2 regions of the Kitasatospora sp. LaBMicrA B282 genome follow, and region 1 is predicted to be linked to the other one. Evidence: riboswitches for the same ligand, from Rfam matches in the RefSeq annotation. Region 1 holds a riboswitch; the other holds the start of a gene.
What was found. A riboswitch is a leader RNA that binds a small molecule or an ion and turns the genes downstream of it on or off. The one in region 1 is predicted to bind glycine.
Positions count from the first base shown of each region.

Region 2: it holds a riboswitch for glycine, as region 1 does, so the genes downstream of both, gcvP (aminomethyl-transferring glycine dehydrogenase) here and gcvT (glycine cleavage system aminomethyltransferase GcvT) in region 1, are expected to answer to the same signal.

Region 1 is NZ_JBNQTI010000040.1:22,355-34,164, forward strand. It holds gene ACQRUO_RS14045 (NAD(P)H-binding protein) at 1-768, shown strand, start outside; gene ACQRUO_RS14050 (UbiD family decarboxylase) at 780-2,276, shown strand; gene ACQRUO_RS14055 (L-serine ammonia-lyase) at 2,344-3,711, opposite strand; gene glyA (serine hydroxymethyltransferase) at 3,864-5,132, opposite strand; gene gcvH (glycine cleavage system protein GcvH) at 5,273-5,653, opposite strand; gene gcvT (glycine cleavage system aminomethyltransferase GcvT) at 5,754-6,872, opposite strand; glycine riboswitch at 7,021-7,125, opposite strand; gene ACQRUO_RS14075 (enhanced serine sensitivity protein SseB C-terminal domain-containing protein) at 7,266-8,102, shown strand; gene ACQRUO_RS14080 (enhanced serine sensitivity protein SseB C-terminal domain-containing protein) at 8,259-9,137, shown strand; gene ACQRUO_RS14085 (ABC transporter permease) at 9,657-10,652, shown strand; gene ACQRUO_RS14090 (ABC transporter substrate-binding protein) at 10,749-11,810, shown strand, end outside.
Region 2 is NZ_JBNQTI010000033.1:8,391-20,200, forward strand. It holds gene ACQRUO_RS12215 (bifunctional nuclease family protein) at 1-235, shown strand, start outside; gene ACQRUO_RS12220 (MerR family transcriptional regulator) at 473-1,141, shown strand; gene ACQRUO_RS12225 (SanA/YdcF family protein) at 1,248-1,949, shown strand; gene ACQRUO_RS12230 (DNA polymerase IV) at 1,992-3,446, shown strand; gene ACQRUO_RS12235 (MFS transporter) at 3,584-5,086, opposite strand; gene ACQRUO_RS12240 (PRC and DUF2382 domain-containing protein) at 5,355-6,434, opposite strand; glycine riboswitch at 6,608-6,713, shown strand; gene gcvP (aminomethyl-transferring glycine dehydrogenase) at 6,945-9,845, shown strand; gene ACQRUO_RS12250 (DUF5999 family protein) at 10,009-10,200, opposite strand; gene ACQRUO_RS12255 (hypothetical protein) at 10,585-11,232, opposite strand; gene ACQRUO_RS12260 (glutamate--cysteine ligase) at 11,626-11,810, shown strand, end outside.

The DNA.
Region 1 (11,810 bases):
GTGCCCGCCGGGTGGGACGCCGGGGTCGAGGCGGTGGCCGCCGACTTCGCCGACCCGGCCTCGCTGGACGCCGCGCTGGCCGGCGCCGAGGTGGTCTACCTGCTGGTCGCGGTGCACCCGGAGATGGCCGAGCACGAGCAGAACGTGATCGACGCCGCGGTGCGCACCGGCCGGTTGCCGCGGATCGTGCTGCACGCCGCGGCCGGCGTGGACCAGCGACCCGAGGGCGTGCGGTTCGTCGCCGCGCACGTGGCCGGCTTCGACCACCTGGTGAAGAGCGGGCTGCCGTGGACCGTGCTGGCCCCCAACGGCTTCTACCAGAACTTCCTCGGCATGACCGAGGACCTGAAGGCCGGGCGGCTGCTGCTGCCGGGCGGCACCGGCGCGGTCTCCTACGTGGACGCCCGCGACGTCGCGGACGCCGCGGTGGCGGTGCTGACCGGGGCCGGCCACGAGGGCGCGGTCTACACGCTGACCGGCCCGCAGGGGCTGGACCACGGCCGGATCGCCGAGCAGCTGGGCGGCGTGGTCGGGACCCCGGTCGCCTACACGGCGGTGGACCCCCGGGACGCGCTGGCCGGGATGCTGGGCGCCGGCTGGCCGGCCTGGCGCGCCGAGGGCCTGGTCGAGCTCTACGGGCTCTACGCGGCCGGCCTGGCGAGCGAGGTCAGCGCGGACGTCGAGGCGCTGACCGGGCGGCCGGCCCGCTCGTTCGCCGAGTTCGCCGCCGAGCACGCCGCCGCGCTGCGCGGCGCCGACGCGAGCTGACGGGGCCCGGCGTGAAGCACCTGCGCAGCCTGCGCGAGTTCATCGCGGAGCTGGACGCGATCGGCGAGGTCCACGAGATCGACGCCGAGGTGGACTGGAACCTGGAGATCGGCGCGGTGATCCGCCGCTCCTACGACCTGCGGGCGCCGGCTCCGCTGTTCGGCAACATCACCGGCTACCAGGGCACCGGCTTCCGGGTGCTCGGCGCGCCCGGCGGGCTCAGCGGCCCGGACCACCCGCTGGCCAGGATCGCCGTCGCGCTCGGGCTGCCGGCCACCGCGACCGGCCAGGAGATCATGGAGGCGGTGGCCGGGGCGCGCACCCGTCCCGGCATCCCGCCGGTGGTGGTGGACCGGGCGAGTGCGCCGTGCAAGCAGAACGTCCGGCTGGGCGAGGAGGTCGACCTGTTCGCCTTCCCGACCCCGCTGATCCACGGCAACGACGGCGGCCGGTACATCCAGACCTTCGGGATGAACATCGTCCGCACCCCCGACACCGCCTGGACCAACTGGTCGGTCAACCGGATGATGATCGCCGGCCGGGACCGGCTGGCCTGCCTGATCCCCGATCCGCAGCACCTGGGCATCATCCGCGCCCAGTGGTCGGCGCTCGGCGAGCCGATGCCGATCGCGCTGGCGCTGGGCGTCGAGCCGGCGCTGCCCTACGTGGGCGGCATGCCGCTGCCGGAGGGCGACGACGAGAGCCACTTCCTGGGCGCGCTGTTCGGCGAGGGCCTCGAGGTGGTCCCGGCGGAGACCGTGGACCTGATGGTGCCGGCCACCGCGGAGATCGTCATCGAGGGGCACATCGCCTTCGAGGAGACGGTGCCCGAGGGCCCGATGGACGAGTACCCCGGCTATGTCGCGCACGACAGCACACCGAAGCCGCTGTTCCGGGTCAGCGCCGTCACCCACCGGGACGGCGCGATCCTGCCGGTGGTGGCCGCCGGCCCGCCGGTGGAGGAGAACCACACCGGGATCGGCACCATGCACGCCGCCGAGATCCTGCACCAGCTGCGCGCGGCCGGACTGCCGGCCGCCTCGGCCTGGTTCTCCTTCGAGTCGGCGCTGCACTGGCTGATCGTCTCGGTCCACCCGGACTGGGCGGACGCCCTGGACGTCGACTCGGCCGAACTCTGCCGCCGGATCGGTGAGGTGGTCTTCGCGGGCAAGGCCGGCTTCGGGGTGCCCAAGGTGCTGGTGGTGGAGAACGACATCGACATCACCGACGTGAACGAGGTGGTCTGGGCCTTCGCCACCCGCACCCACCCGGAGCACGGCGAGGTGCACTTCCCGGCGAAGCCGACCGCGATCCTCTCGGTCTACCTCTCCGCCCAGGAGCAGCACAGCTACCGCGCCGGCAAGGTGGTCCACAACTGCCTGCTCGCCGACCGCTTCGACAAGGAGCACCGCCCGGTCAAGGGCGACCTGGAGCACGGCTGGCCGGCCGCGGTCCGCGACAAGGTGCTCGCCGACTGGTCGACGGCCTACGGTTACCCGCCGGCCTGACCGGAGCGGGCGAACACCGGTGCCGGGCCGCGCGGGGGGCGGTCCGGCACCGGCATGCCCGGCGCTGTCAGCACTCGATGACGTTGACCGCGAGGCCGCCGCGCGAGGTCTCCTTGTATTTCACCTTCATGTCGGCGCCGGTCTCCTTCATGGTCTTGATCGCCTTGTCGAGCGAGACGTGGTGCCGGCCGTCGCCGCGCAGCGCCATCCGGGCGGCGGTGACGGCCTTGACCGAGGCCATCCCGTTGCGCTCGATGCAGGGGATCTGGACCAGGCCGCCGACCGGGTCGCAGGTGAGGCCGAGGTTGTGTTCGATGCCGATCTCGGCGGCGTTCTCGACCTGCTCCGGGGTGCCGCCCAGCACCTCGGCCAGGCCGCCGGCGGCCATCGAGCAGGCGGAGCCGACCTCGCCCTGGCAGCCGACCTCGGCGCCGGAGATCGAGGCGTTCTCCTTGAAGAGCATGCCGATCGCGCCCGCGGCGAGCAGGAAGCGGACGATCCCGTCCTCGTCGGCGCCGGGGATGAAGTTCTGGAAGTAGTGCAGCACCGCCGGGATGATGCCGGCCGCGCCGTTGGTCGGTGCGGTGACCACCCGCTGGCCGCTGGCGTTCTCCTCGTTGACCGCCATCGCGTAGAGGGTGACCCACTCCATCGCGTTGGCCGGGCCGATGCCCTCGGCACGCAGCGCGCGGGCGCCGGAGGCGGCCCGGCGGCGGACCTTGAGGCCGCCGGGCAGGATGCCCTCGCGGGACAGGCCGGCGGCGACGCACTCCTTCATCACCGCCCAGATCTCCAGCAGGCCGGCCCGGATCTCGGCCTCGGTGCGCCAGGCCTTCTCGTTCTCCAGCATCAGGCCGGAGATGGACAGGCCGGTCTCCCGGGTGTGCCGCAGCAGCTCCTCGCCGGTGCGGAAGGGGTAGCGCAGCTGGGTGTCGTCGGGGACCACCCGGTCGGCGCCGATCGCGTCCTCGTCCACCACGAAGCCGCCGCCGACCGAGTAGTAGGTCTTGGCCAGCAGCTCCTGGCCCGCGGCGTCGTGCGCCGCCAGGGTCATCCCGTTGGCGTGGTAGGGCAGCGAGCGGCGGCGGTGCAGCACCAGGTGCAGGTCGGGGTCGAAGTCGATCCGGTGCAGGCCGAGCAGGCTGAGCTGCTTGGTCTCGTTGATCCGCGCCACGTCCAGGTCGGCCTTGGCCACGTCGACGGTGCGCGGCGAGTTGCCCTCCAAGCCGAGCAGCACCGCCTTGGGGGTGCCGTGGCCGTGGCCGGTGGCGCCGAGCGAGCCGAACAGCTCCGCCCGGACGGTGGCGGTCCGCTCCAGCAGGCCTTCGGAGCGCAGCCGGCGGGCGAACATCCGGGCTGCGCGCATCGGGCCGACCGTGTGCGAGCTGGACGGACCGATGCCGATGGAGAAGAGGTCGAAGACGCTGATGGCCACGGGGTGACGTCCTTGTCTGGGTCTCGTGGAGTCTCGTGGTGAGAGAGTCGGGGCGTGCCACGGGGCACCGGCTCACGTTCCAGTGTGCGCGGTGCCCCGGGGTGCGGGCGGGGTCCGGCCGGAGTGATGCCGACCACGCCCGGGGGTGGGCCTTACAGCTCCGGGTAGAGCGGGTACTTCGCGGCCAGGGCGGTGACCCGGGCCTTCAGCGCGGTGGCCTTGGCCTCGTCGAAGCCGGGCAGCAGCGCCTCGGCGATCACGTCGGCGACCTCGCGGAAGTCGTCGGCGACGAAGCCGCGGGTGGCCAGCGCCGGGGTGCCGATCCGCAGGCCGGAGGTGACCATCGGCGGGCGCGGGTCGTTCGGCACCGCGTTGCGGTTGACCGTGATGCCGACCTCGTGCAGCCGGTCCTCGGCCTGCTGGCCGTCCAGCTCGCTGTTGCGCAGGTCGACCAGGACCAGGTGCACGTCGGTGCCGCCGGAGAGCACCGAGACACCGGCGGACTTGGCGTCCTCCTGGAGCAGGCGGGCGGCCAGGATCTTGGCGCCCTCCAGGGTGCGCTCCTGGCGCTCCTTGAACTCCGGGGAGGCGGCGATCTTGAAGGCGACCGCCTTGCCGGCGATCACGTGCTCCAGCGGACCGCCCTGCTGGCCCGGGAAGACCGCGGAGTTGATCTTCTTGGCCAGCTCGGCCTTCGAGAGGATGACGCCGCCGCGCGGGCCGCCCAGGGTCTTGTGGGTGGTGGTGGTGACCACGTCCGCGTAGGGGACCGGGGACGGGTGCAGGCCCGCGGCCACCAGGCCGGCGAAGTGGGCCATGTCCACCATCAGGTAGGCGCCGACCTCGTCGGCGATCCGGCGGAAGGCGGCGAAGTCGAGCTGGCGCGGGTAGGCGGACCAGCCGGCCACGATCAGCTTGGGCTGGTGCTCCTTGGCCAGGCGCTCGACCTCCTCCATGTCGACCAGGTTGGTCTGCTCGTCCACGTGGTAGGCCACCACGTTGTAGAGCTTGCCGGAGAAGTTGATCTTCATGCCGTGGGTCAGGTGGCCGCCGTGCGCCAGGTTCAGGCCCAGGATGGTGTCGCCCGGCTGGAGCAGGGCGAACATCGCGGCGGCGTTGGCCTGCGCGCCCGAGTGCGGCTGGACGTTGGCGTGCTCGGCGCCGAACAGGGCCTTGATCCGGTCGATCGCGATCTGCTCGACCACGTCGACGTGCTCGCAGCCGCCGTAGTAGCGCTTGCCGGGGTAGCCCTCGGCGTACTTGTTGGTGAGTACCGACCCCTGGGCCTCCATGACCGCCACCGGGGCGAAGTTCTCGGAAGCGATCATTTCGAGGGTGGACTGCTGGCGGTGCAGCTCGGCGTCGACCGCGGCCGCGATCTCGGGGTCGAGTGCGTGCAGGGACTGGTTGAGAACCGTCATGGTGGTGTCTTCCAGTGAAGGGGGTTGCGCGCGCGGTGGCCGTCGGAGGAGGGGGCGAGCCGCGGGCGGGGAGGGGGAGCAGGCGGGCGGCCGCCGCGCTGCGGCCGCCCCGGCGTCGGTCGGTCCCGACGTGAACCCGGTCAGGACTTGGTGAGGTCCGAGTACTCGGCGGCGGTCATCAGGCCGGCCTGGGCCTCGGTGACCTTCAGCTTGAACAGCCAGCCACCCTCGAAGGCGGCCGAGTTGACCAGGGCCGGCTCGTCGATGACGTCCTGGTTGACCTCGACGACCTCGCCGGTGGCGGGGGAGTACAGGTCGCTGACCGACTTGGTGGACTCGAGCTCGCCGCAGGTCTCACCGGCGGTGACGGTGTCGCCGACCTCGGGCAGCTGCACGTAGACGATGTCGCCGAGGGCGTTGGCCGCGTGCTCGGTGATGCCCACGGTCGACACGCCCGCCTCGTCGGCGGCGGTCAGCCACTCGTGCTCCGCGCTGTACTGCAGGTGCTGAGGGTTGCTCATGGTGCTCATTCTCCAGGATCTGAGGCGGTGACGAGGAAACGGTCCGCTGAGCGGACGGTGGAACGGGACGCGGGGTGGGAGTCCGTCGGCGGCAGCGGGCTCAGCGGGCGCGCTTGTAGAACGGCAGCGCGACCACCTCGACGGGCTCGTGCTTGCCGCGCACGTCCACCGCGACGGCCGTGCCGGGCTCCGCGAAGGCGGCGTCCACGTAGGCGATCGCGATCGGCTTGCCGAGCGTGGGGGAGGGGGAGCCGGAGGTGATCCGACCGATCGGGGCACCCTCAGCGGAGACCACCGCGTACTCGGCGCGCGGCACCCGCTTGCCCTCGGAGACCAGGCCGACCAGCTTGCGCGGAGGGTTGGCCTCGGCCTGCGCGGCGGCGGCCTCCAGCGCCTTGCGGCCGACGAACTCGCCGCCGTTGGTGGTCTTGTCGAAGCGCACCACCCGGCCCAGGCCCGCGTCGAACGGGGTCAGCTCGGTGGAGAGCTCGTGCCCGTAGAGCGGCATGCCGGCCTCCAGGCGCAGCGTGTCGCGGCAGGACAGGCCGGCCGGCACCAGGCCGACCGGGGCGCCGGCCTCGGTCAGCGCCTGCCACAGGTGCTCGGCGTCGGCCGGGGCACAGAAGATCTCGAAGCCGTCCTCGCCGGTGTAGCCGGTGCGGGCCAGCCAGACCTGCTTGCCGGCCACCGTGGCGGGCAGCAGCGCGTAGTACTTGAGGCCGGGCAGGTCGGCGTCGGTGAGCGAGGAGAGGATGCCGTTGGCCTCGGGGCCCTGCACGGCGAGCAGCGCGTAGGCGTCGCGGTCGTCGCGCACCACGGCGTCGAAGCCGGCCGCGCGCTCGGTCAGCGCGTCCAGCACCACCTGGGCGTTGGAGGCGTTGGCCACCACCAGGTACTCGTCCTCGGCGGTCCGGTAGACGATCAGGTCGTCCAGGATCCCGCCGTCCTCGCGGCAGATCATCGTGTAGCGGGCGCGCAGCACGCCGAGCGCCGAGATGAAGCCGACCAGCGCGTGGTCCAGCAGCTCACCGGCCTGCGGACCGGAGACGGTGATCTCGCCCATGTGCGAGAGGTCGAAGAGACCGGCCTTGGTGCGGACCGCGAGGTGCTCCTCGCGCTCGCTGCCGTAGCGCAGCGGCATGTCCCACCCGGCGAAGTCGGTCATGGTCGCGCCGAGGGTGCGGTGCAGCGCGTCGAGCGCGGTCAGGCGCAGAGACATGGTGAGACTCCCGGTGTCGTGAATGGACGTGCAGGGGTGGAGTCTCCCCGTCTGTCGTCACAACCTGAGAGCTTCACCGCGTCAAGGATGACGCGGCTTGCACCGTGGGTGGGCGCACGGCACGGCCGTGTCCGCTTTCCAGATTCGCCTCGCCCACACGGTAGGGGTGCCTGAGAGATTCCGGGGAGGACTTGCTCCTTCGGCGCCGGTCCGTGCCGCCGAGGGCACCTCCGGACTCTCCCGCGCGGGTTCGAGCGGCCAGTATGAAGTTGAGGGGTGGTGCAGCGGGCGGTGACGCTGCGGGCGAACGGATGTCCGCACAGCGGACGCGCACATCATGGCATGCCGATGCGGCCCGCGGGAGAGGGGGCGGGCTCGGTAGGCTCCGGGACCATGGAGACAGTGGGGTACCCGGAGGGCTACGCGGGCGGTCAGGCCACCGTGCCGGCCCAGGGCTGGGCCGAGCCCGGCCAGGCACCGGCCGGCAGCGGCTGGCCCGCCAACGAGCTGGAGCAGGTGCTCACCGCCGCGCTCGGCGATCCCGGCGCCACCCCCCGGGTGATCGAGGTGCTGGCCCGCAGCCAGGTGTGGATCCCGCTGCCCGCCGGCGGCGACCCGGGCGGCACCGCGCTCGACCTGCCGACCATCGAGCTGGCCGGCGCCCCCTACGTGCCGGTCTTCTCCTCCGAGGAGCAGTTCCTGCGGCACGCCCCGGGCCTGTCCTGCGCGGTCGCCCCGGCCTGGGAGTTCGCCCGCGGCCTGCCGCTGGGCATCGGCATCGCGGTGAACCCGCAGGCGCCGGTGGGCATCCCGGTGCCGCCGGAGGGGGTCGCCGAGCTGCGCCGCGGGCCGCGCGAGGACCGCTGGGGCGCGCCGGGCGGCGCGGGGCTGCCGGAGGGCGCCCGGGTGGCGCTGCGCGAGCCGGAGCCGGCCGAGGAGCCGGCCGCCTTCCTGTACGCGGTGCGGGCCGAGCTGGACGCGCTCGGCGGGGTGCTGACGGCGCGCCGGGCGCTGGCCTCGGTGGAGGGCGAGCCGACCGTGCTCTTCGTGGGCGTCCAGCTGGACCCGGCGGCCCCCGCCGACCCGGTGGCGGTGAACACGGCGCTCGGCCGGGCGCTGGGCGTGGCGCCGCTGCCGGGCGGGGTGCACATGGTGCTGCTGGATCTGGTGGCCGACCCGGTGGTGGAGTGGCTGCTGCAGCGGGTACTGCCGTTCTACGAGCGGGGCTGACCGCGTTCTACGAGCGGGGCTGACCGACCGAAGAAGCGTGCCGGACCGGCGGACCCGCCGGTCGGCATGACGCTGGTCACCCGGGCGCCGTAGGGTGGCGCCGACACGCGGCGAGCGCCGCGGCGAGGACGCGGGCGGAACGGGGAGAGGGTACCGGTGACGACGGGAGCGGCAGGCGGTGGCGCGGGGCCGTGGGGCCCGGCCCCCGGCGCGGACCCGGGGGCCCTGGAGCGGGCCCTGCGGGAGGTCGCTCCCGAGCGCTGGGAGGCCTACGAGCAGCTGCTGCGCGAGCTGGCCGCCGGCCGGGTCTGGATGCTGCTCTGGCACGGCAGCCCCGGCAGCCCGGACGCCCAGTACGGGAACATGGACATCGGCGGCCACGGCTACGCGCCGGCCGCCACCTCCCCCGAGCAGCTGGCCGCCAGCGGCTGGAACCGCGCGCACGAGGTGATCTCCGGCCGGGAGATCGCCGACACGCTCTACCGCACCCGCTGGGGCCTGTGGCTCAACCCGCACGCGGCGGGCGGCGGGGTCGGCGTCCCCTGGGCGGACCTGCGCCGGGTGGCGGCCGGCCTGGACCGGCTGCCGGCCGGCCCGCTGCGGATCGGCGAACCCCAGCTGCCGGGCCTGGAGCGGTTCCACGGCCTGCTGATGCAGCAGGCGCCCTCGGTGCGCCCGGTGCGGGCGCTGCGCCGGGCCTGGGTGGAGCCGGTGCTGGGCGAGCCGTACCTGGCGATCGGGCTGGAGCTGTACGACACCTCACCGGGCTCGGTGGAGGCAGTGCGGGCGCTGATGCAGCGGGCGATCGCGCAGGCGCCGCCCGGGCTGGCGGTCTCCACGGTGGCGATGAGCGACGAGTACGACCCGGTGGCGCTGTGGTTGCGCGCCAACACCCGGCCGTTCTACCACCGCGAGGCCACCCCGCAGCCGTACCCGGCCGCCTACCCGCCGCCGGGCTACCCGCAGGCGCCCCAGTACGGCGCCTCGCTGCCCCCGCAGCAGGGCTGGCCGCAGCAGCCCTGGGGCGGTCGCTGACCGTGACCGCCCGGGTGCGGTCGCTGAGCGCGCACCCCTGCTCCGGTCACCGACCGCGACGACGAGCGAGTCGCGCCGGCACGCGCACTTGAGCGTGCCTTGAGCGTCCGCGGCACCCCCGCCGCCACCCCCGGCGCGGCCCCGATCACCGCCCCACCGTCCGTCCACCCGGCACGACCTGCGCCGATGTCGACCGCGGTGGCCTCCGTCGGCGAATCTGACGGTGCATCAAGGATCGAACGTCCACGTACCACCGACGCTCCAGATGATCATCCACGGTGAACATCTGATGATCATTCAGGTTTACCGATCATGAATATCGGTAGATCACAGTTGGGCATCCTTCGCCGGGCGGGGCTGGCGCGAGCCTGTCGCCAGCGGCGAGAGTTCTGCGCACCGCACCAGCCGAGCAGCCAAGCCGGCCTGGCTCGTCGGTTCTGACCAGGACCTGACACCGCCATGCCCGTCTCCAGGCTGCCCATGGGCCGACAACCGTCGGCGAGGGGACGCCAACTGCCCATGACCACACCCACCGACACCACCCCGGCCGTTCCCGGCGATCCCGCCCCGGCCACCACGGGCGCACCGGCCGCGATCGAAGGCCGCTCGCTCGGCCGGATCGCCTGGCTGCGCTTCAAGCGCGACAAGGCCGCCGTCGCCGGCGGCGTGGTGGTCATCCTCTTGGTGCTGCTGGCCCTGCTGGCCAAGCCGATCGAATCGGTCTTCGGGCTCAGCCCGGACGCACTGCACCAGGACCTGCTGGACGCCGACCTCGGCGGCCTGCCGACCGGCTCGTTCGGCGGCATGAGCCTCTCCCACCCGCTGGGCATCGACCCGCTGCAGGGCCGTGACCTGCTCTCCCGGATCATCGAGGGCTCCTGGGTCTCGCTGCTGGTGGCCTTCGGCGCCACCGTGCTGTCCAACACCATCGGCACCGTGCTCGGCGTGATGGCCGGCTACTACGGCGGCTGGGTGGACACCGTGATCAGCCGCGTGATGGACACCTTCCTGGCCTTCCCGCTGCTGCTCTTCGCGATCTCCATCTCGGCCTCGCTGCAGGGCGGCGCGTTCGGCCTGCACGGCCTGCCGCTGCACCTGGCGGTGCTGATCTTCGTGATCGGCTTCTTCAACTGGCCCTACATGGGCCGGATCGTGCGCGGCCAGACGCTCTCGCTGCGCGAGCGGGAGTTCGTCTACGCGGCCCGCAGCCTTGGTGCCCGCGGCCCGTTCATCCTGTTCAAGGAGCTGCTGCCGAACCTGGTCGGCCCGATCCTGGTCTACTCGACCCTGCTGATCCCGACCAACATCCTCTTCGAGGCGGCACTCAGCTTCCTCGGCGTCGGCATCCAGCCCCCGCAGTCCAGTTGGGGCGGGATGCTGAACGACGCGATCAAGTACTACCAGGTCGACCCGGAGTACATGGTGGTCCCGGGTCTGGCGATCTTCATCACCGTGCTCGCCTTCAACCTGCTCGGTGACGGACTGCGCGACGCGCTCGACCCGCGCAGCAACTGACCTCTGCACATCAGTCAGCTCTGGCCCGTCAGGTCTGGTCCAGACCATTCTTCCCAAGGGGTTGATCCAGCAATGCGCCGATCCCGCTTTCTCGCCATGGCAGCGGTGACCGCAACCGCCGCGCTCGTGGTGAGCGGCTGTGGCAGCAGCAAGTCCTCCGGCGGTGGCGGCACCACCGTCGCCGGCCAGAACGCCGCGACCACGCAGATGGTGAACGCGTCCTCCCAGAAGGGCGGCACGGTCACCTACGAGATGAAGGGCACCCCGGACTCGCTCGACCCGGGCAACACCTACTACGCCTACATCTGGAACTTCTCCCGGCTCTACGCCCGGGCGCTGACCACCTTCCAGCCCGGCCCGGGCAGCGCCGGCGACAAGCTGGTCCCGGACCTGGCCACCGGCATGGGCCAGGTCAGCGACAACGGCCTGACCTGGACGTACCACCTGCGGGCCGGCCTGAAGTACAGCGACGGCACGCCGATCACCTCCAAGGACGTCAAGTACGCGGTGGAGCGCAGCAACTTCGCGCCGACCGTGAACTCCAACGGCCCGACCTACTTCCAGGAACTGCTGGTCGACAACACGCCCAGCTACCAGGGCCCGTACACCGACAAGAGCCCCGACGGCCTGAAGTCGATCCAGACCCCGGACGACACCACCATCGTCTTCCACCTGAACCAGCCGTTCGCCGACTTCGACTACCTGGTCAGCGCGCCGCAGACGGCCCCGGTGCCGCAGGCCAAGGACGACGGCGCCGGCTACGTGAAGCACATCGTCTCCAGCGGCTCGTACATGTTCCAGTCGTACGACGACGGCAAGGGCGCCACCCTGGTCCCGAACCCGAACTGGGACCCGAGCACCGATCCGCTCCGCAAGCAGCTCGCGGACAAGATCGTGCTGAAGATGAACATCGACCAGAACACCATCGACCAGGACCTGATCGCCGGCAACGCCAACGTCGACCTGGTCGGCGGCGGCGTCGACCCGCAGACCCAGGCCAAGCTGCTGCTCGACTCCAAGCTGAAGGCGCAGACCGACAACGCCTTCGGCGGTCGCCTGGCCTACATGGCGCTGAACACCAAGGTCGCGCCGCTGGACAACGTGGACTGCCGCAAGGCCGTCGAGTACGCGCTCGACAAGGTCTCGGTGCAGACCTCC
Region 2 (11,810 bases), on a different contig from region 1:
GCGGGAGGGCGTCTTCTACGCCGAGCTGGTCTTCGCCGGCGGTGTCGAGGTCAGCGCCCGGCCGTCCGACGCGATAGCCCTCGCGCTGCGCACCGGCACCCCGATCTACGGGGCCGAGACGGTGCTCGCGGAGGCGGGCATCGCGATCCCGGACGAGCAGGAGGACGAGGTCGAGAAGTTCCGCGAGTTCCTCGACCAGGTGTCGCCGGAGGACTTCGGCGGCAACGCCCAGTAGCGGCGCCGCGCCGCCGACCCAGGGCCGGACGGCCCTGGGAGTCGATCAGTTGTTTTGCCAAAGTGTGCGGTCTTACCCACACTGGGGGCACGCGAAACCACACGGTGGGGTGAAGCGGTTTCGCCGACCCGGCGTGGCGATCGTTGACGCGTCTTGGACGACTGCCTACCGTCAGGGGTGGCCGCTGGGACGGCCCGGGATTCCGGGCGCCCGGCGCACGAGCGGACGGAGGTTGGCATGAGCAGCAGCGGCGACGAGGCGGCCGTGGGGGGTCCGTGCGCCGTCCATCTGCCGCGTGGCAACCGGACGATGCTCTCCCGCTCCGCGGCGGCGGACCTGCCCCGGGTCGGCCGGTTCCCCGCCGTCCAGGCCGGTCAGCCGGAGGTCGAGCGGATCACCCCGGCGCCGCCCGCCGGACTGCTGGCCTACCGCGGCCCGACGGCCTGCGCGGCCGCCGGCATCACCTACCGCCAGCTCGACTACTGGGCCCGCACCGGCCTGCTGGAGCCCAGCGTGCGCACCGCCTACCCGGCGGGTGCCCAGCGGCTCTACAGCTTCCGGGACGTCCTCATCCTGAAGATCGTCAAGCGGCTGCTGGACGCCGGGGTCTCACTGCAGAACATCCGGGTGGCGGTGGCCCACCTGCAGTCCGCCGAGGTGGTCGACCTGGCCGGGCTGACCCTGATGAGCGACGGCGCCACCGTCTACGAGTGCACCACGCCGCAGCAGGTCGTCGACCTGCTGAAGGGCGGGCAGGGGATGTTCGGCATCGCGGTCGGTGCGGTGGCCCAGGAGCTGGAGGCCGTCCTCGGCCGGCTGCACGCCGAGCGCACCGACACCGGCGAGACCCTGGTCGGCCACGACCCGGCCGACGAGCTGGCCCAACGCCGCAACCGCGCGGTCTGACCCGCGGCCCGTCCAGCCGATCATCGGCCCGCGACCGGGAACCGCGGGCCGCACCGGCTCGTCCGCTCCAGGTGGTGGCCCACGGTGGGCCGAACGGGGGCGGAACATGCGGGGGAGCGGGCTGCGCCGGGTGACCGGGGTGCTGCGAGGACGGCGACGACAGCGGCGGGCGTTCCAGGCGGTGGTGCTGTTCAGCGTCCTCGCCCTGGCCCCCAGCGCCTGGCTGTTCTGCGCGGAGGACTCCCGGATCCGCAGCGTGGCCGATGTGCCGGCCGAGCCGGTCGCCGTGGTGTTCGGCGCCCAGGAGGTCGACGGCGTGCCCTCGCCCTACCTGGCGCACCGGCTGGACGCCGCCCTGCAGCTCTACCGGGCGCACAAGGTGCAGGCGATCCTGGTCACCGGTGACAACAGCAGCACCGGTTACAACGAGCCCGGCGCGATGTACGACTACCTGGTGGCGCACGGGGTGCCGGCGGTGCGGGTGGTGCGCGACTACGCCGGGTTCGACACCTGGGACTCCTGTGACCGGGCCAAGCGGATCTTCGGCGTCGACCACGCCGTCCTGGTCAGCCAGGACTACCACGTGCGCCGCGCGCTGGCGCTCTGCTCGGCCGCCGGGATCGACTCCTACGCGGTCGGGGTGCCCGAGCCGCGCGACGAGACCTGGTACCACGGCACCGTGCGGGAGATCCCGGGCGCCGACAAGGCGCTGTTCAGCGTGGTCTTCCACCCGGACCCCACGCTGCTCGGCCCCCGGGACCCCGGAGTGGCCCGGGCCCTGGCGGACGCGCAGCGCACCGCGGGCTGAGCCGCGGCCGCACTGTCAGTGGGGTGCGCGATGATCGGCCCTGTGCGGACTGTGCCGAGCATCCTCCACCTCGACATGGACGCCTTCTTCGCCTCGGTGGAGCAGGCGGCCAAGCCGAGCCTGCGCGGCAAGCCGGTGATCGTCGGCGGGCTCGGCGGCCGCGGCGTGGTCTCCACCGCCTCCTACGAGGCGCGGGTGTTCGGGGTCCGCTCGGCGATGGCCACCGCGGTGGCCCGCCGGCTCTGCCCGAACGGCGCCTACCTGTGGCCGCGGTTCGCCGCCTACCGCGAGGTCAGCGAGCAGGTGATGGCGATGATGCGCGAGCTGTCGCCGCTGGTGGAGCAGCTGAGTGTGGACGAGGCCTACGTCGACCTGACGGCCGGGCCCTACGGCGCGGCGCTGGGCGCGGTGCCGCCCGCCGAGGGTGCGGCGCTGGTCGAGGCGATCGCCCAGGACCTGCGGGCCGACATCCGGGCCCGCACCGGGCTGACCGCCTCGATCGGTGCGGCCGGCTCCAAGCTGATGGCCAAGATCGCCTCCGAGCAGGCCAAGCCGGACGGGCTGGTGCTGGTGGCGCCCGGTCAGGAACGGGCGGTGCTCGGGCCGATGCCGGTGCGCGCGCTGCCCGGGGTCGGCCCGGCCACCGAACAGCTGCTGCGCCGGGCCGGGCTGCTGACCGTGGCGGAGGTGGCCGACCAGTCCGAGGAGGAGCTGGTCCGGCTGCTCGGCCGGGCGCACGGCCTCGGCGTCTCGCTGATGGCCCGCGGCCTGGACGACCGGGCGGTGGTGCCCGACCGGGACACCAAGTCGGTCTCGGTGGAGGACACCTACGAGGTGGACCTGGTGGACCGTGACCAGATCCTCTACGAGCTGGACAAGCTGACCACCCGCTGCGTGCGCCGGCTGCGCGCGGCCGGCCGCTCGGGGCGGACGGTGGTGATCAAGGTGCGACGCTTCGACTTCACCACGCTGACCCGCTCCGAGACGCTGCGCGGCCCGACCGACGACGAGCGGGTGATCGCCGCCACCGCCCGCCGGCTGGCCGACCAGGTCAACCTGACCGGCGGCATCCGGCTGCTCGGCGTCGGGGTGGCGCAGCTCGCCGAGTACACCCAGGAGGACCTGTTCGCGCAGGCCGCGGCCGAGGCGGCGCTGGAGGAGGCGGCGGCCGACCGGGCCGGCGAGGCGGGCGAGGCGGGGGAGGTCGGGGCGGCCGACGGAGCCGCGGCGCCGGGGCCCGAGGGGGTCGACGCCGGGCCGGATCCGGCCGTGCCCACCGCCTCGGCCGACCAGGAGCCGCAGCCGCGCATCTGGCTGCCCGGCCAGGACGTGACGCACGGGGAGTACGGTCCCGGCTGGGTGCAGGGCAGCGGGGTGGGCCGGGTCACGGTGCGCTTCGAGACGCCCGACTCGCCGCCCGGGCGGGTGCGGACCTTCGCCGTGGACGACCCGGCGCTGAGCCCGGCCGAGCCGCTGCCGCTGCACCCGCCGGCCTGAGCGCCGGCCCGCCGGGGTCGGGTCCAGGCGGGCGGGCGGGCCGGCCCGGAACGCGACTCGGCCCCCACCTGTGCGGGGTGGGGGCCGAGTTCAGGGCCGGGGCCGCCGATCCCAGAGCGGCGCCGGCGGGCCGCTGATCAGGCGGCGGTCTTGGTGGGCCGTGCCGCGTCGGTCACCGGGGCGCCCTGGGCGACCGCGGTGGTGCCGCGGGCGGCGCGGATCGCGAACGGGACGACGGCGGCGATCAGGCAGACGACCGCGGTGATCCAGTAGGCGTGCTTGTAGGCGTCCAGGGTCGGGATCTGCACCCCGTGCAGCATGGCCGCGACCTGCGGCGGGAACTTGATGGTGTCGCCGGTCAGGACGGCGCCCATCACGGCGGTGCCGATGGCGCCACCGACGGTGCGGAGCACCGCGTTCATGCCGTTGGCGATGCCGCTCTGCTCGGCCGGGACGGCACCGTTGATGAAGGCGGGCATGGCCGCGTAGGCCAGGCCGACGCCGAGACCGAAGAGGGCGGAGGCGAAGTAGATGTCACCCTCGGCGCTGTGGCGCAGCGCCAGGTAGGCCATCGAGACGGCTCCGAACAGGCCGCCGAGGACCAGCGGCAGGCGCGGGCCGCGACGGGCGATCATGGCGGCGCCGACCGGGGCGGCGATCATCGAGCCGGCCGCGGAGGGCAGCAGCAGCACACCGGCGTGCAGCACGGTGGCGGTGAAGCCGTAGTGGGCGAGCTTCTCGGGGGTCTGGGTGAAGTTGCTGATCACCAGGAAGGAGCCGTACATCCCGAAGCCGATCAGCAGGCCGGAGATGTTGGTGAAGGCGACGGCCGGACGGGCCATCATCTTCAGGTCGACCAGCGGGTGCTTGACCTTGGCCTCGATGACGCCCCAGAGCAGCGCGACCACCGCGGCGACGGCGAACAGGCCGAGGGTTTTGGTGGAGGTCCAGCCCCAGTCGTTGCCGCGGCTGACCGCGACCAGCAGCGCGGAGAGCCAGCCGGCCAGGGCGATCGCGCCCAGCGGGTCGGCGCCGCCGTTCTTGTCCACCACCGGGTCGTTCGGCACCCGCAGCACCACCAGGGCGACCGCGATCAGCGCGAAGACCAGGCCCATCCAGAAGATCGACTTGTAGTCCCAGTGCTCCAGCAGCAGGCCGGTGGCCACCAGGCCGAGGCCGCTGCCGACACCCATCGAGGCACTGATCGCGGCCACGCCGCCGGTGACCTTCTCGCGCGGCAGCTCGTCGCGGACGATGCTGATCGCCAGCGGCAGCACGCCACCGCCGGCGCCCTGCAGCACGCGGGCCAGGATCAGCAGCGAGAACGAGTGGGTCGCCACCGCCAGGCCGGAGCCGAGCACCAGGCCGGCCAGCGAGATGAGCAGCATCGGCTTGCGCCCGCGCAGGTCGCCGAAGCGGCCCAGCAGCGGGGTGAGCACGGCCGCCGACAGCAGGTTGGCGGTCATCAGCCAGGTGATGTCGGAACCGGAGACCTTCAGCTCCAGCGCCAGCGACGGGAGGATCGGCACGACCGCGGTCTGGATCACGCTGTAGGCCAGCATGGCCAGGATCAGGGCGGGCAGCACCCGGGCACTGCTCGGTTTCACGGCCGTGGCGGTGGGCTTGGCTGCCTCACTCACGGTGGCTCCTTCAGGGACGGGCGTCGGCGGCCAGCGGCTGCTTCATGCCGGAGATAGTCGATGTACTGAAGTAACTTTGCGCCGAAGTGCTTCAGTCTGTCAAATATCTAGCGGTGAAGCTTTGTCTCGGTCGCCGAGCCATCCGTCCCCGGGCTCTTCCTGACCGGCCCGAACACGGCGGTGGCCCCAACACGGCGGTGGCCCGGACACGGCGGCGGCCCGGGCCCGCGGGTGCGGGGCCGGGCCGGGATGCCGGGTGCTGCTCGGCTCAGTGGTGCGCGCTCGGCCGCTCGCTCGGGGCGGGCGGCATCGTGGTCGGCTCGGTGGCGGTGCTGTCGTGGATCTCCACCTGCTCGCGGCGCAGCTCCTCGCGGATCACCTTCTCCTCGGTGTACCGCTCCACCACCAGCCGCACCCGCTCCAGCGGCGCCAGGTACTTGCGCACCGCCGGCCGCTCCTCGCGCAGCGTCACCTCCTCGACCGCCTCGGCGATCTCCTGCGCGGTCAGGGTGGAGCGCTCGGCGTCGCTCACCGGGACCCGTTCCACCCGGACCCGCTCGCGCACCACCTGCACGGTGCGCTCCACCGGCTCGGTCACCACGTACTTGCGCAGCCGGGCGGTGCCCAGCACGTGCCACTCGTTGGTGATCTCCAGCCGCTCCTCGCGCAGGGTCAGCTCGATCGGGCCGGGCGGCGGGGTGGTGGCCGGCCCGTGGGCGGCGCCGGACTGCTGGACGGCCCCGGTCTGCTGGGGCGTCGGCGACTGGTCGGGGGTCGGCGGGTGGGTGGGCGCGGGCGGTGCCTCGATCGGCTTGTCCAGCCCGATGGTGGCCGGGGCGGACTGCTGCGGCGCCAGGTGCTGGGGGGCCAGCTGCTGGGGGGCCAGCTGCTGCGGGGCGGTCGCCTGGGACGGCGGTGCCGCGGTGGTGGTCGCGGTGGCGGCCATCGGGGCGCCCGCGGTCATGCCGAACTCCATGTCCTGCCCGGCGCGCGAGCCGTTCGCCGGGGCGACGGCGGGCTCGACGGGGCGGCCGGCGGGCGAGTCCAGTCCGTAGTAGCGGTAGAGCTGGAGCTCCTGGGCGGGGGAGAGGTGCTGGCCGACGCCGAAGTCCGGCGAGTCCTTGATCAGCGACTTGTCATAGGGGACCCGGAGCTCCTCGCCGGAGAACTCGCTCGTGGTCAGGGGGACGAAGGCGTCCCGGCCGAAGATGCCGGTCCGCACGGCCGCCCACTCGGGCTCGCCGGTCGCGTCGTCGAGGTAGACCTCGTCCACCGTGCCGATCTTGTCGCCATTGCGGTCGACGGCCTTGTGCCCGATCAGGTCTCGGGGATCGATGTCGGTCTGCACGCTTTCCTCTTCCTCCAGTGGTTACCGCCCGTGATTCACACCAAAAGGCACGAAGCGGATCACGGCGAGCGGAGCGCGGCCGTCCGTGCAGGTGCTGGGCCGGTTGGGGGAGTGCGTTCGCTCACCTGAGCGGCTGTCGGGGGGACGCGCGCTGGTACCCTGGGCGCGACCGCCGAGCCCGCTCGGGAGAGTCCTCACCCTTGTGAACACAGGGGCGCGAGGCGCCGAAGGAGCAAACCCTCCCCGGAATCTCTCAGGCATCCGTACCGTGTGGGATAGGTCACTCTGGAAAGCAGGGCAGGGCCGCCGGCGAGGGAGCCGACGGGGACCACCCTCACCGACGGTGCAAGCCGGCGGGGCGCAAGTCCCGCGCGGGCGAAGCTCTCAGGTCCCGATGACAGAGGGGGAGGCCTGTCGGGCTCGCTCGTTCCAGGTCGCTCCGCTCCCCACGGCGGCGAGGCCACGGCGTGCGCGCCCCCGCCGGTCCGTGACCAGGAGGCCTCGACCACCATGACTGCCCAGCCGACCGCCGGCCGCCCCCGCAGCGCCGCCACCCTGAGCGAGCTCGAAGCTGCCAGCCCCTTCGAGTCGCGCCACATCGGCCCCGACGCCGCCGCCCAGGAGAAGATGCTGGCGCAGGTCGGCTTCGGCTCGCTCGAGGAGCTCGCCACCGCCGCCGTGCCCGCCGCCATCCGCAGCCTGACCGAGCTGGCGCTGCCGGCCGGCCGGTCCGAGGCCCAGGTGCTCGCCGAGCTGCGCGAGCTGGCCGGCCGCAACCAGGTGCTCACCCCGATGATCGGGCTGGGCTACTACGGCACCTTCACACCGCCGGTGATCCTGCGCAACGTCATGGAGAACCCGGCCTGGTACACCGCTTACACCCCCTACCAGCCGGAGATCTCGCAGGGCCGGCTGGAGGCGCTGCTCAACTTCCAGACCCTGGTCTCCGACCTGACCGGTCTGCCCACCTCCGGCTCCTCGCTGCTCGACGAGGGCACCGCGGCCGCCGAGGCGATGGCGCTGGCCCGCCGGGTCACCAAGGTCAAGGGCGGCGTCTTCCTGGTCGACGCCGACACGCTGCCGCAGACCATCGAGGTGATCCGGACCCGCGCGCTGCCGACCGGCGTCGAGGTCGTGATCGCGGACCTGGCGCAGGGCATCCCGGCCGAGATCGCCGAGCGCGGCGTCTTCGGCGTGCTGCTGCAGTACCCGGGTGCCACCGGCGCGGTGCGCGACCTGACCGCGGTGATCGAGCAGGCGCACGGCCTGGGGGCGATCGTCGCCGTCGCCGCCGACCTGCTGGCGCTCACCCTGCTGAAGTCGCCCGGCTCGCTCGGCGCCGACATCGCCTGCGGCACCTCGCAGCGCTTCGGCGTGCCGATGGGCTTCGGCGGCCCGCACGCCGGCTACCTCTCGGTGCGCGCCGAGTACGCCCGCTCGCTGCCCGGTCGCCTGGTCGGCGTCTCGGTGGACGCCGACGGCCACCGCGCCTACCGCCTGGCGCTGCAGACCCGCGAGCAGCACATCCGCCGCGAGAAGGCCACCAGCAACATCTGCACCGCCCAGGTGCTGCTGGCCGTGATGGCCTCGATGTACGCGGTCTACCACGGCCCCGACGGCCTGGCCGACATCGCCCGCCGCACCCACCGCTACGCCGCCGCGCTGGCCGAGGGGCTGACCGCGGGCGGCGTCGAGCTGGTCCACCGGTCCTTCTTCGACACCGTCACCGCCAAGGTGCCGGGCCGCGCCGCGCAGGTGCTGGCCGCCGCCCGCGAGGGCGGCGTCAACCTGTACCAGGTGGACGCCGACACCGTCTCGATCTCCTGCGACGAGACCACCACCCGCGAGCACCTGGAGGCGGTCTGGTCCGCCTTCGGCGTGATCGGCGCCGAGCTGGCCGAGGCCGCCGACACGCTGCCGGCCGAGCTGCTGCGCGAGGACGAGTACCTGACCCACCCGGTCTTCCACAGCCACCGCTCGGAGACCTCGATGCTGCGCTACCTGCGCCGCCTCTCCGACCGGGACTACGCGCTGGACCGCGGCATGATCCCGCTCGGCTCCTGCACCATGAAGCTCAACGCCACCACCGAGATGGAGGCGGTCACCTGGCCGGAGTTCGGCCAGCTGCACCCCTTCGCCCCGATCGACCAGGCGCAGGGCTACCTCACCCTGATCCGCCAGCTGGAGCAGCAGCTGGTCGAGGTCACCGGCTACGACGCGGTCTCGCTGCAGCCGAACGCCGGCTCCCAGGGCGAGCTGGCCGGTCTGCTCGCGGTGCGCGCCTACCACCACGCCAACGGCGACGCCCAGCGCGACGTCTGCCTGATCCCGGCCTCGGCGCACGGCACCAACGCCGCCTCCGCGGTGATGGCCGGCATGCGGGTGGTCGTGGTCAAGACCCTGACCGACGGTGACGTGGACGTCGAGGACCTGAAGGCGAAGATCGAGCAGCACCGCGAGCAGCTCGCCGTGCTGATGGTCACCTACCCCTCCACCCACGGCGTCTTCGAGACCCAGATCACCGACATCTGCGGCCTGGTGCACGAGGCCGGCGGCCAGGTCTACGTGGACGGCGCCAACCTGAACGCGCTGGTCGGCCTCGCCAAGCCGGGCAAGTTCGGTGCCGACGTCTCGCACCTGAACCTGCACAAGACCTTCTGCATCCCGCACGGCGGTGGCGGCCCGGGTGTCGGCCCGGTCGCGGTGCGCGCCCACCTGGCGCCGTACCTGCCCAACCACCCGCTGCAGTCGGAGGCCGGTCCGGCCACCGGTGTCGGCCCGATCTCGGCCGCCCCCTGGGGCTCGGCCGCGATCCTGCCGATCTCCTGGGCCTACGTCCGGCTGATGGGCGGCGCCGGCCTCAAGCGCGCCACCCAGGTCGCGGTGCTCAACGCCAACTACATCGCCAAGCGGCTCGCCCCGCACTTCCCGGTGCTCTACACCGGCCCCGGCGGCCTGGTGGCGCACGAGTGCATCATCGACCTGCGCCCGCTCACCAAGGAGACGGGGGTGACCGTGGACGACATCGCCAAGCGCCTGATCGACTACGGCTTCCACGCCCCGACCATGTCCTTCCCGGTGGCCGGCACGCTGATGATCGAGCCGACCGAGTCCGAGGACCTGTTCGAGATCGACCGGTTCTGCGCCGCGATGATCGAGATCCGGGCCGAGATCGAGAAGGTCGGCTCGGGCGAGTGGGTGGCGGACGACAACCCGCTGCGCAACGCCCCGCACACCGCCGCCGCGCTGGCCGGTGAGTGGGCGCACGCCTACGACCGGACCGTGGCGGTCTTCCCGGCCGGCGTGAACCCGGCCGACAAGTACTGGCCGCCGGTGAGCCGGATCGACGGCGCCTACGGCGACCGCAACCTGGTCTGCTCCTGCCCGCCGCTGGACGAGTACGGCGTCTGAGCGGTACGCGCCTGACCCGCCCGCCGGGTCGCACGACGAAGTCCCCTGCGGCAGCCGCCGCAGGGGACTTCGTCGTTGCCGGGGCCGGTCGTTGCCGGGGCCGGTTGAGCGGCCGGGGCCGGGGCCGGTGGTGGGTGGCCGTCAGGCGGTGACCGGGGATCCGTCAGGCGGCGATCACCAGCGCGCGGTGCGGCGCGATCACCCGGCCGTCCGGCAGCAGCTCGCCGGTGTCCTCGAAGAGCAGGACCCCGTTGCAGAGCAGGCTCCAGCCCTGCTCGGGGTGACGGGCGACCGGGACGGCCGCCTCCCGGTCGGCGGACTCGGCCGACGGGCACTCAGGTCGGTGCTGGCACATCGTTGTACCTCGCTTCACTCGCGATCCACGCCCCCCGCAGCGGCACCGGCAGAGCCCCATCGGACCTCGCGGACCCGTTGGACCCCCCTGGGATCCAGCGGACCCGTCGGATCGATGGCGCCGGAACACCTCTGACGGTGGTCGGATCCTGTCCGGCCGGCTCAGGTGTGAACCGGCGCTTCTGTGGGTAGGACAGGTGGTCCTTCCACGCTGGTTTCCAGTGTCGGCATCCCGGGCCCGTCCCGCAGCTGTTTGGTGACACGCGCCACAACTCCGGGCCAGAGATCACCCATTCAGATGGGTCCCCGCGTTCTGGGCGCACAAACGGGCCACCCGGCACTGATACAGCCGGGTGGCCCGCGGATAGTCCGTCTGGGGGGTGGGTTACTGGAGCGCCGGGACGGGGGTGCGCGCGGCACCGCTCGTCGCGGCGGGGGCGGCGGCCGGAGTCGGGGCCGGGCCGGCGGCCGTGGGGCGGGCGAGCCGGGCGAGCAGGTCGCCGGCCGGGTAGGCGCGGTGCGCGGCCACCCCGAGCGGGGCCGGCGCCAGCGGGATCAGCAGGTCGACCTCGGGGGAGGCGTCGATGCCGTGCAGCCAGAGCGCGGTCGCGTAGTGCCCGGGCATCGACAGCAGCCGGGCCTGGTGGCTGGTCCGCTGCGCCTGCACCAGCTGCCAGGCCTCCTCCAGCGCCCGCACCGTGGAGTCCAGGTAGGGACCGGCCGCGAAGTGCGCGAAGCTGTGCCCCTCGGCCGACTTCAGCACCTCGGCCGCCGCCACCACCGCACCGCCCGGAGCGACCAGGCTGTCCTTGATCAGGAAGCGCCAGCCCGTGCGCGGCGCGGCCGCCAGTGCGCGGGCCGTGGCCGTGCCGGGCGGCAGCTGGTGCACCGCCAGCGGGTGGGCTGGGGTCAGCCGCCCGGTGGGACTGCGCAGCGCGGCGGCCCCGGGCTGCCGCAGGGCAGCCGGTGAGGTCAGTGCGGCCAGGACGGCGCGCAGGGCGCTGGGCGGGGGCTGGGGGGTCTGCAAGGTCATGGCGGGTCGCCTCTCCGTGCGAGATCGGCGTGCGAAAGCGGCATACCGGCGTGGCGGGATTAGGCCGGGTCCGGTTGGGCGTGATCGCGGGGCTGAAAGCGCGCGAGCTGATGCCGGGCACGCGAGGGTGGCGCCCGAGCCGCGAGGGGGTGAGCCGGGGGCGGGGCGACATGCAGCGCGGCACCTGCTCGAACAAGTGCGCAGGGTGACCTGTTTATCACCTTCCGTCGTGCCCGGCAAGTCGGCGAACACGGGTGAGAGGCCGTCAGGATGACGCTCGGCCAACGGGGTTGAGCCGCAGTGCCGCCCGCGGGGCGGCCGGAAACGGCCTCGGGTATCGATCTTCCGGCTGGGCATGATGCAGGGCACGGTGCACGGCCGAAGGGGGTATCGATGGGGGAGAAAGTCACGGCAACCCACGCTGACCTGGCCGATCGACAGCAGTACCGACGCAAACTGCAGTCCTGCCAGGAGGCGCTGGAGCGGATGCTGCGGGAGAGTCGGTTCGACCGGCCGCGGGCGATGGTGGGGTTGGAGATCGAGCTCAACCTGGCGGACGAACAGGGTCTGCCGCTGAT